Regions from separate parts of the Streptomyces sp. NPDC086147 genome, predicted to be linked through region 1. Evidence: riboswitches for the same ligand, from Rfam matches in the RefSeq annotation. Region 1 holds a riboswitch; each other region holds the start of a gene.
What was found. Region 1 has a riboswitch for thiamine pyrophosphate ahead of thiO (glycine oxidase ThiO). Riboswitches for the same ligand answer to the same signal wherever they lie in the genome.
Positions count from the first base shown of each region.

Region 2: linked by a shared signal. The riboswitch ahead of thiC (phosphomethylpyrimidine synthase ThiC) and the one ahead of thiO (glycine oxidase ThiO) in region 1 are both predicted to bind thiamine pyrophosphate.
Region 3: linked by a shared signal. The riboswitch ahead of AB0398_RS04410 (thiamine ABC transporter substrate-binding protein) and the one ahead of thiO (glycine oxidase ThiO) in region 1 are both predicted to bind thiamine pyrophosphate.

Region 1 is NZ_JBFBJO010000006.1:914-4,165, reverse strand. It holds gene AB0398_RS15370 (thiazole synthase) at 1-674, opposite strand, end outside; gene thiS (sulfur carrier protein ThiS) at 680-919, opposite strand; gene thiO (glycine oxidase ThiO) at 916-2,154, opposite strand; TPP riboswitch at 2,152-2,264, opposite strand; gene AB0398_RS15355 (FAD-dependent oxidoreductase) at 2,358-3,252, shown strand, end outside.
Region 2 is NZ_JBFBJO010000003.1:175,412-178,663, forward strand. It holds gene thiC (phosphomethylpyrimidine synthase ThiC) at 1-1,763, opposite strand, end outside; TPP riboswitch at 1,757-1,903, opposite strand; gene AB0398_RS08875 (YibE/F family protein) at 1,975-3,252, shown strand, end outside.
Region 3 is NZ_JBFBJO010000001.1:931,994-935,245, forward strand. It holds gene rlmN (23S rRNA (adenine(2503)-C(2))-methyltransferase RlmN) at 43-1,149, shown strand; TPP riboswitch at 1,179-1,289, shown strand; gene AB0398_RS04410 (thiamine ABC transporter substrate-binding protein) at 1,371-2,465, shown strand; gene AB0398_RS04415 (iron ABC transporter permease) at 2,504-3,252, shown strand, end outside.

The DNA of each region.
Region 1 (3,252 bases):
TGCCGCATCGCCGAGGCCATCAGGACCGGTTCCTGCGCCCGGGTGACGGCCGACGCCAGCATCACCGCCGCGCACCCCAGCTCCATCGCGAGCGCCGCGTCCGACGCCGTGCCGGCCCCCGCGTCCAGGATCACCGGCACCCCGGCCCGCTCCGTGATCAGCCGGAAGTTGTGCGGGTTGCGGATGCCGAGCCCGGAGCCGATGGGGGAGCCGAGCGGCATGATCGCCGCGCACCCGACGTCCTCCAGCTTCCGGGCGAGGACCGGGTCGTCGTTGGTGTACGGCAGGACGGTGAAGCCGTCGTCGACCAGGGTCTCCGCCGAGTTCAGGAGCTCCTCCCCGTCCGGCAGCAGGGTCCGCTCGTCGGCGACGACCTCCAGCTTGATCCAGTCGGTGCCGAGCGCCTCCCGGGCGAGCCGGGCGGTCAGGACCGCCTCGCCGGCCGTGAAGCAGCCCGCCGTGTTGGGCAGGACCCGGATGCCGAGCCGGTCCAGGACGGAGAGGACCGAGCCCCGCACGGTCGGGTCCAGGCGCCGCATGGCGACCGTGGTCAGCTCCGTGCCGCTGGCGACCAGGGAGCGCTCCAGGACGTCGAGGCTGGGCGCGCCGCCGGTGCCCATGATCAGGCGGGAGGAGAACTCCGTACCGCCGAGGACGAACACGTCGTCGGACATCGCGCTCAGCCCCCCTGCACCGCGGTGAGGACCTCGACCCGGTCCCCGTCGCCGAGCCGCGTCGACGCCCACTCGCCGCGCGGCACCACCGTCTCGTTGACGGCGGCGGCCACCCCGGAGGGGGCCGCGGTCAGGGTCGCCACGAGGGCGTCGAGGGAGACGGGGCCGGAGAGTTCGCGCGCCTCCCCGTTCACGGACACGGTCACGGTCGTGGTCGCGTCGTCGGCGGGCGGGTTCGCGCTCATGCGGGCTGCTCCTGACGTGCGGGAGGGGCGGGGGAGAAACGGCGGGGCGTGAAGGGGCGGGCCTCGTCGGGCAGGGCGCCCGTGGTGAGCACCTCGGCCATGACGTCGCCGGTGACGGGGGTCAGCAGCACCCCGTTGCGGTAGTGGCCGGTGGCCAGGTGCAGGCCGGGCAGGGAGGTGGGGCCGAGCAGCGGCGCGTTGTCCGGCGAGGCGGGGCGCAGCCCGGCCAGGGTCTCGGTGAGCGGCAGCTCGGTGAGGCCGGGCACCAGCTCGTGGGCGTCGCGCAGCAGCTCGTACACCCCGCCCGCCGTCACCGTGGTGTCCCAGCCCAGCTCCTCGCTGGTGGCGCCGACGACCAGCTCGCCGTTCTCACGGGGCACCAGGTAGACGTGGCTGCCGCGGACGACGGCCCGGACGGTCCGGGAGAGGAAGGGGGCGTACGCGGGCGGCACCCGCAGGCGCAGGACCTGGCCCTTCACCGGGCGGACCGGCGGAAGCACCTCGTCCGGCACCCCCGCGAGCCGCCCGCTCAGGCTGCCCGCCGCGAGCACGGTCTGCCCGGCCGCCAGCTCCCCGCCCCCGGCCAGGACCGCGCCGCGCGCCCGGTCCCGCACCACGCTCAGGCGCTCCGCGAGGGCCCGGTGGAAGACCACCCCGGCCCGCTCGCAGGCGACGACGAGCGCGGCGGCGAGCCGGCGCGGGTCCACCTGGTGGTCGCCGTCGACCCGCAGGCCGCCGCGCACCCCCGGCGCCAGCATCGGCTCCAGACGGCGGCACTCGCGGCCGCTCAGCCACTCCGAGGCGAGCCCGCAGCGGGTCTGCAGGGCGTGCAGCTCGCGCAGGTGGGCCCGGTCGTCGGCGTCCAGGGCGACGGCGAGGGTGCCGCAGGCGCGGTAGCCGACGTCGAGCCCGGTGGCCTCCTCCAGCTCGGCGACGAAGGCCGGATAGCGGGCGGCGGAGGCGAGGTTGAGCCCGAGCAGGGTCTCCTCGCCGTAGTGCAGCTCGGTGACGGCGGCGAGCATCCCGGCCGCGACCCGCGCGGCCCCGCCGCCCGGCTCCGGGTCGACGACGGCGGTGCTCAGCCCGCGCCGCGCGGCCCGCCAGGCCGTGACCAGGCCGATGATCCCGCCCCCGACCACGAGGACGTCGAAGGCCCTTCGGCCGTCGGAGGCTCCCCGTGCGCCGGAAGCCCCTCCCGCGCCGGAGGATCCCTGTGCATCGTCGGAAGAACGCATGGGCGTCCAGCCCCTCCCTTCGCCGGCATGACCCGGATCAGGTTCGTACGGTCGGAGGCCGGCCAGCCTCCCTCTCAGCCCGGTGCGTCCGGGCTCCCGCGAGTGCTTTACGCCCGCCAGACTAGCTTCCGCCCCGCGTCCGTCACGAGGGGGCCGCGACCCCCACCCCACCTGACGGGCCGTCAGTTACGTAAGGTGGCCGTGTGAGCGAGCAGAAGCAGACCCAGCGGCGCGTCGTGGTCGTCGGCGCCGGAATGGCGGGCGTCCAGACCGCCGTCGCCCTCCGCGAGCAGGGCTTCACCGGCCCCGTGACCCTCCTCGGGGCCGAACCCCACCAGCCCTACGACCGGCCCCCGCTCTCCAAGGCGGTCCTCCTCGGGAAGGCCGAGGACTCCGCCTTCGAGGTCGACTTCGAGGAGCTCGGCGTCGAACTCCGGCTCGGCGTGGACGTCACCGGACTGCGCGCCGCCGACCACGAGGTCGACACCGAGGCCGGACCCGTCCCGTACGACACGCTGGTGATCGCCACCGGCGCCCACCCGGTCACCCTGCCCGGCTCCGAGGGCGTCCCCGGCGTCCACCTGCTCCGCACCCTCGACGACGCCGTGCGCCTCGGGCCCGTCCTGGAGCGCCGCCACACCGTCGTGGTCGTCGGCGCCGGCTGGATCGGCGCCGAGTTCGCCACCGCCGCGCTCGCGGCCGGCTGCGCCGTCACCGTCGTCGAGGCCGCGGACCTCCCGCTCGCCGGCACCCTGCCCGCCGAGGTCGCCGCCCCCATGGCCGAGTGGTACGGGGCGAACGGCGCCGAACTCCTCACCCACGCGCGCGTGGACACCGTCGAACCCGGCCGGGTCCTCCTCGCCGACGGCCGCGAACTGCCCGCCGAGGCCGTCGTCGTCGGCATCGGCGCCCGCCCCGCCACCGGCTGGCTCGCCGGCTCGGGCATCGCCCTCGACCCGAGCGGCGCCGTCACCGCCGACGACCGGCTGCGCACCTCCCTGCCCGACGTGTACGCGGTCGGGGACTGCGCCTCCTTCCCCTCCGCCCGCTACGGCGAGCGCCTCCTCGTCCACCACTGGGACAACGCCCTCCAGGGCC
Region 2 (3,252 bases), on a different contig from region 1:
TACACGCGGTTGCCCGCCGCCGCGAACTCCTTCGACTTCTCCGCCATGCCGGCCTCGATCTCCTGCTCCGTGCCGCCGTGTTCGCGGCGGATGTCCTGGGAGATCTTCATCGAGCAGAACTTCGGACCGCACATCGAGCAGAAGTGCGCGGTCTTCGCGGGCTCCGCCGGCAGCGTCTCGTCGTGGAACTCGCGCGCGGTGTCCGGGTCGAGGGCCAGGTTGAACTGGTCCTCCCAGCGGAACTCGAAGCGCGCGTCCGAGAGCGCGTCGTCCCACTCCTGCGCGCCCGGGTGCCCCTTGGCGAGGTCCGCCGCGTGGGCCGCGATCTTGTACGTGATGACACCGGTCTTCACGTCGTCGCGGTTGGGCAGGCCCAGGTGCTCCTTGGGCGTCACGTAGCAGAGCATCGCCGTGCCCCACCAGGCGATCATCGCCGCGCCGATGCCGGAGGTGATGTGGTCGTACGCGGGCGCGACGTCCGTGGTCAGCGGGCCGAGCGTGTAGAACGGCGCCTCCTCGCAGATCTCCTGCTGGAGGTCGATGTTCTCCTTGATCTTGTGCATCGGGACGTGTCCCGGGCCCTCGATCATCGTCTGCACGTTGTGGCGCTTGGCGATCGTGTTCAGCTCGCCGAGCGTCCTCAACTCCGCGAACTGGGCGGCGTCGTTGGCGTCGGCGATCGAGCCGGGGCGCAGGCCGTCGCCGAGCGAGTACGTGACGTCGTACGCCGCCAGGATCTCGCAGAGCTCCTCGAAGTGCGTGTAGAGGAAGTTCTCCCGGTGGTGCGCGAGGCACCAGGCGGCCATGATCGAGCCGCCGCGCGAGACGATGCCGGTCTTGCGGCGCGCGGTGAGCGGCACGTACGGCAGGAGCACGCCGGCGTGCACGGTCATGTAGTCCACGCCCTGCTCGGCCTGCTCGATCACCGTGTCCTTGTAGATCTCCCAGCTCAGCTCCTCGGCCCTGCCGTCGACCTTCTCCAGGGCCTGGTAGAGCGGCACGGTGCCGATCGGCACGGGGGAGTTGCGCAGCACCCACTCGCGGGTGGTGTGGATGTTGCGGCCGGTGGACAGGTCCATGACCGTGTCGGCGCCCCACTTGGTCGCCCAGGTCATCTTCTCCACCTCCTCCTCGATGGAGGAGGTGACGGCGGAGTTGCCGATGTTGGCGTTGACCTTCACCAGGAACCGCTTGCCGATGATCATCGGCTCGATCTCCGGGTGGTTGACGTTCGCCGGGAGCACGGCCCGGCCCGCCGCGATCTCCTCCCGCACGACCTCGGGGGAGACGTTCTCGCGGATCGCGACGTACTCCATCTCCGGCGTGATCTCGCCACGGCGGGCGTACGCGAGCTGCGTCACCGCCTGGCCGGAGCGGCCCCGGCGCGGCAGGCGGGGGCGGCCGGGGAAGACCGCGTCGAGGTTCTTGAGGCCGCCGCCGCGCGGCGAGGTGTGCTTGATGCCGTCGTCCTCGGGGCGGGCCGGGCGGCCCGCGTACTCCTCAGTGTCGCCGCGCGCGATGATCCAGTTCTCGCGCAGCGGCGGCAGGCCCCGCCGCACGTCGGTGTCGACGGTGGGATCGGTGTACGGGCCGGAGGTGTCGTACAGCGTGACGTCCCTGCCGTTGGTGAGGTGCACCTGACGGACCGGCACCCGCAGGTCGGGGCGCGAGCCCTGGACGTATCCCTTGTGCCAGCCCGGCGTGCGCCCGGCGGACTGGTCGTTCTGGTCGGAGGCAGGCGTGCGTGCGTCCTGAATGGTCATGAGACCGATCTCCCTACGCCGGCATTACCCGGTAACAGGTTCGGCGGTCGGCGCAGCCTCCTCCCGTACGTACATCGGTACGCGCGTACGGTGATCAGCGCCCTCTCAGCCCGGTGCTCCGAGCTCCCGCGTGTGCAAAGGTGTCACCACGCTAGCGCCATCCCGGGCGTGCTGAACAGTGGGCCCCCGCCGTTCTTGCGATGATCGGTCGGTGACTTCCCCCCAGCAGACCCCCGAGCCCCACGACCACTCCCACGGCCCGGACCCGTCCCACGGCCATGGATCCGGCGGCGGAGCAGGGCACGGATCCGGGCACGGCCCCGGTCATGGAGCCGGACACGGGCACAGCCACAGTCACGGGCCCGCCGCCCCCGTCTCCCGGCACCTGCGCAAGGTCATCGCCGCCGTCCTGGTCCCCTTCGCCACCGCCGTCCTGGTCGGGCTCGCGGTCCTGTGGCCCGGCGGCGCCCCGCCGCACGAGCGCACCGGCGTCGGTTTCGACCGCCAGACCGAACAGGGCAAGGTCGTCTCCGTCGAGCAGGTCGACTGCAAGGTCGTGAACGCCGGTCAGGTCCCACCGACCGGGGACACCTCGACACCGGAGGGGCGCGAGGCGGTCGAGGCCCAGCAGGGGGACTGCAAGAGGGCGAAGATCGAGGTCACGACAGGAGCGAACAAGGGACGCGAGTTCACCGAGATCGTGCAGCCGGGCGCACCGCGCCAGCTGGAGGAGGGGCAGGGCGTGGTGGTGGCGTACGCCCCCGACGCCCCGTACGACCTCCAGTACTCGGTGACGGACGTAAACCGGAAGGTGCCGTTGGCGGTGCTCGCCGGCATCTTCGCCCTCGCGGTCGTGGCGGTCGGGCGGATGCGGGGGCTCATGGCCCTGGTCGCGCTCGCCGTGAGTTTCCTGGTGCTGATGTTCTTCATCCTGCCCGCGATCCTGCAGGGGTCGAACCCGCTGGTGGTGGCGGTGGTCGGGTCGAGCGCGATCATGCTGATCGCGCTCTACATGTGCCACGGCCTCTCGGCCCGCACCTCGGTCGCGGTGCTCGGCACGCTGATCTCGCTGCTGCTCATCGGGCTGCTCGGCTCGCTCTTCATCGGCTGGGCGTCGCTCAGCGGCAACACCGACGACAACACCGGCCTGATCAAGGGCCTCTACCCGGACATCGACATGTCCGGTCTGCTGTTGGCCAGTGTGATCATCGGTTCCCTCGGTGTGCTCGACGACGTGACCGTCACCCAGACCTCGGCCGTCTGGGAACTGCACCAGGCCGATCCGAGCATGGGGCCGCGCGGCCTGTACCGGGCGGGGATCCGGATCGGCCGCGACCACATCGCCTCGGTCGTGAACACGCTGGTGCTCGCCTACGCGGGCGCCGCCCTGCCGCTGCTGCTGCTCTTCTCCATCGCGCAGAGCAGCATGGGGACGGTGGCCAACAGCGAGCTGGTGGCCGAGGAGATCGTCCGGACGCTGGTCGGCTCG
Region 3 (3,252 bases), on a different contig from region 1:
ACGGCGGGTCCCTCTTCGTATCTCTGCGACACTGGTAGCACCATGCCCAAGCCCGGAGAACTCACTTTCGTCGCCCCCCGCGGAGCCAAGAAGCCGCCGCGGCACCTCGCCGACCTCACGCCCGCCGAGCGGAAGGAGGCCGTCGCCGCGATCGGCGAGAAGCCCTTCCGCGCCAAGCAGCTGTCCACGCACTACTTCGCGCGGTACGCGCACGACCCCGCCGAGTGGACCGACATCCCGGCCGCCTCGCGGGAGAAGCTGGCCGGGGAGCTGCTGCCCGACCTGATGTCCGTGGTGCGGCACATCTCGTGCGACGACGACACCACCCGCAAGACCCTGTGGCGGCTGCACGACGGCACGCTCGTGGAGTCGGTGCTCATGCGCTACCCGGACCGGGTCACCATGTGCATCTCCTCGCAGGCCGGCTGCGGGATGAACTGCCCGTTCTGCGCGACCGGACAGGCCGGTCTCGACCGGAACCTGTCGACCGCCGAGATCGTGCACCAGATCGTCGACGGCATGCGGTCCCTGCGCGACGGCGAGGTCCCCGGCGGCCCGGCCCGCCTGTCGAACATCGTGTTCATGGGCATGGGCGAGCCGCTCGCCAACTACAAGCGGGTCGTCGGCGCCATCCGCCGCCTCACCGACCCCGAGCCGGACGGCCTGGGCCTGTCCCAGCGCGGCATCACCGTCTCCACCGTCGGACTCGTGCCCGCGATGCTGCGCTTCGCCGACGAGGGCTTCAAGTGCCGGCTCGCGGTCTCCCTGCACGCCCCGGACGACGAGCTGCGCGACACCCTCGTGCCCGTCAACACGCGCTGGAAGGTCCGGGAGGTCCTCGACGCCGCCTGGGAGTACGCGGAGAAGTCCGGGCGCCGGATCTCCATCGAGTACGCCCTCATCCGGGACATCAACGACCAGGCCTGGCGCGGCGACCTGCTCGGCCGGCTGCTCAAGGGCAAGCGGGTCCACGTCAACCTGATCCCGCTGAACCCGACGCCCGGGTCGAAGTGGACGGCGTCGCGCCCAGAGGACGAGAAGGCCTTCGTGGAGGCGATCGCCCGCCACGGCGTGCCGGTGACCGTGCGGGACACCCGAGGTCAGGAGATCGACGGTGCCTGTGGACAGCTGGCCGCCGCCGAGCGCTGAGCTTGTACCCTGAGCTCGAACACATCTCCATATTCCGACAGGGGAGCGCCACAGCGCTGAGAGTGCGGTGTCCGTCAGACCGCAGACCCTCTGAACCTCGCCCAGGTCATTCTGGGTAGGAAGTTCGGTCGTAACTCAAGCTGTTGCGCCCTGCCCGCGCCCGGTCCGCCGGCCGCGGGCGGGGCCGCGTCTCTTCCTGGTCACCCCCAGGAGGAATCTCAGTGAGCATCAAGAAGACGGCCGCCGTCGCGCTCGTCGCGGCGCTGGGCGTCACGACCCTCGCCGCCTGCGGCACCGACGACGCCCGCGAGGCCGCCGGCAAGACCGGCACGCCCGCGCCGAAGACCGTGACGCTGGTGAGCCACGACTCGTTCAACGCCTCCAAGGAGGTGCTGGCCGAGTTCACGAAGCAGACCGGGTTCACCGTCAAGGTCCTCAAGGCCGGCGACGCCGGCGAGGCGGTCAACAAGGAGATCCTGACCAAGGGCTCCCCGCAGGGCGACGTCTTCTTCGGCGTCGACAACACCCTCCTGTCCCGCGCCCTCGACAACGGCATCTTCGTGCCGTACGAGGCGAAGGGCCTGGACGGGATCCCGGCGGAGTACCGGCTCGACAAGGAGAACCGGGTCACCCCGATCGACTCCGGCGACATCTGCGTCAACTACGACAAGAAGTACTTCGCCGACAAGAAGCTGGCGCCGCCGGTGACCTTCGACGACCTGGCGAAGCCGGAGTACAAGGACCTGCTGGTGGTCGAGAACCCGGAGCGGTCCTCCCCGGGCCTCGGCTTCCTCCTCGGCACGGCCGCGAAGTACGGCGACGACGGCTGGCAGGACTACTGGAAGAAGCTCAAGGCCAACGGCGTGAAGACCGTCGACAGCTGGGAGCTCGCCTACAACCAGGAGTTCTCCGGTTCGGCCGGCGGCAAGCAGGCCAAGGGCGACCGGCCGCTCGTCGTGTCGTACGCCTCCAGCCCGCCGGTCGAGGTGCTGTACGGCGAGCCGCAGCCGAAGGTCGCGCCCACCGGCGTCTCCACCGGCACCTGCTTCCGGCAGACCGAGTTCGCGGGCCTGCTGAACGGGGCGAAGAACCCCGAGGGCGGCAAGGCGCTGATCGACTTCCTGATCTCGAAGAAGTTCCAGGAGGACATGCCGCTCCAGATGTTCGTGAACCCGGTGGCGAAGGGCGCGGTGCTGCCAGAGCTGTTCACGAAGCACGGCGTGGTCGTGGAGAAGCCGGAGACGATGGAGCCCGGGAAGATCGCCGAGAAGCGTGACGCGTGGATCCAGCAGTGGTCGTCGCTCGTCCTGAAGTAAGGCGCGACCCGCGCGGGAACGCGGCGCGGCTCGGGCTCATGGCCCTGCCTGTCGCGTTCTTCGCGGTGTTCTTCGCGTGGCCCGTCGTGTCCATCGTGGACCGGGGCCTGCGGCCCGGCGGCGACTGGCGGTTCGGCCGGATCGGCGAGGTGCTGTCCCGGCCGGACGTCCTGGACGTGCTCGGCTTCACCGCCTGGCAGGCGCTCGCCTCCACCGGTCTCACCCTGCTCGTCGCCCTGCCCGGCGCGTACGTCTTCGCCCGCTTCGACTTCCCCGGCAAGAGCGTCCTGCGGGCCGTGGTCACGGTGCCGTTCGTGCTGCCCACCGTCCTGGTCGGCACGGCGTTCCTGGCCCTGGTCGGCCGGAACGGGCTCACGGACGAGCTGTGGGGGCTGCGGCTCGACACGAGCGTGTGGGCGATCCTCCTCGCCCACGTCTTCTTCAACTACGCGGTCGTCGTCCGGACCGTCGGCGGCCTCTGGTCGCAGCTCGACCCGCGCCAGGAGGAGGCCGCCCGGGTCCTCGGCGCCTCGCGCTTCACGGCCTGGCGGACGGTGACGCTGCCCGCGCTCGTCCCGGCCGTGTCGGCGGCGTCCCTGATGGTCTTCCTCTTCACCTTCACCTCCTTCGGCGTCGTGCAGATCCTCGGCGGGGACGCGTACACGACCCTGGAGGCGGAGATCTACCGGCAGACCGCCCGGCTGCTCGACCTGTCGACGGCGGCGGTGCTGACCCTGGTGCAGTTCGTCGCGGTCGGCGCGATCCTCGCTGTGCACGCGTGGACGGT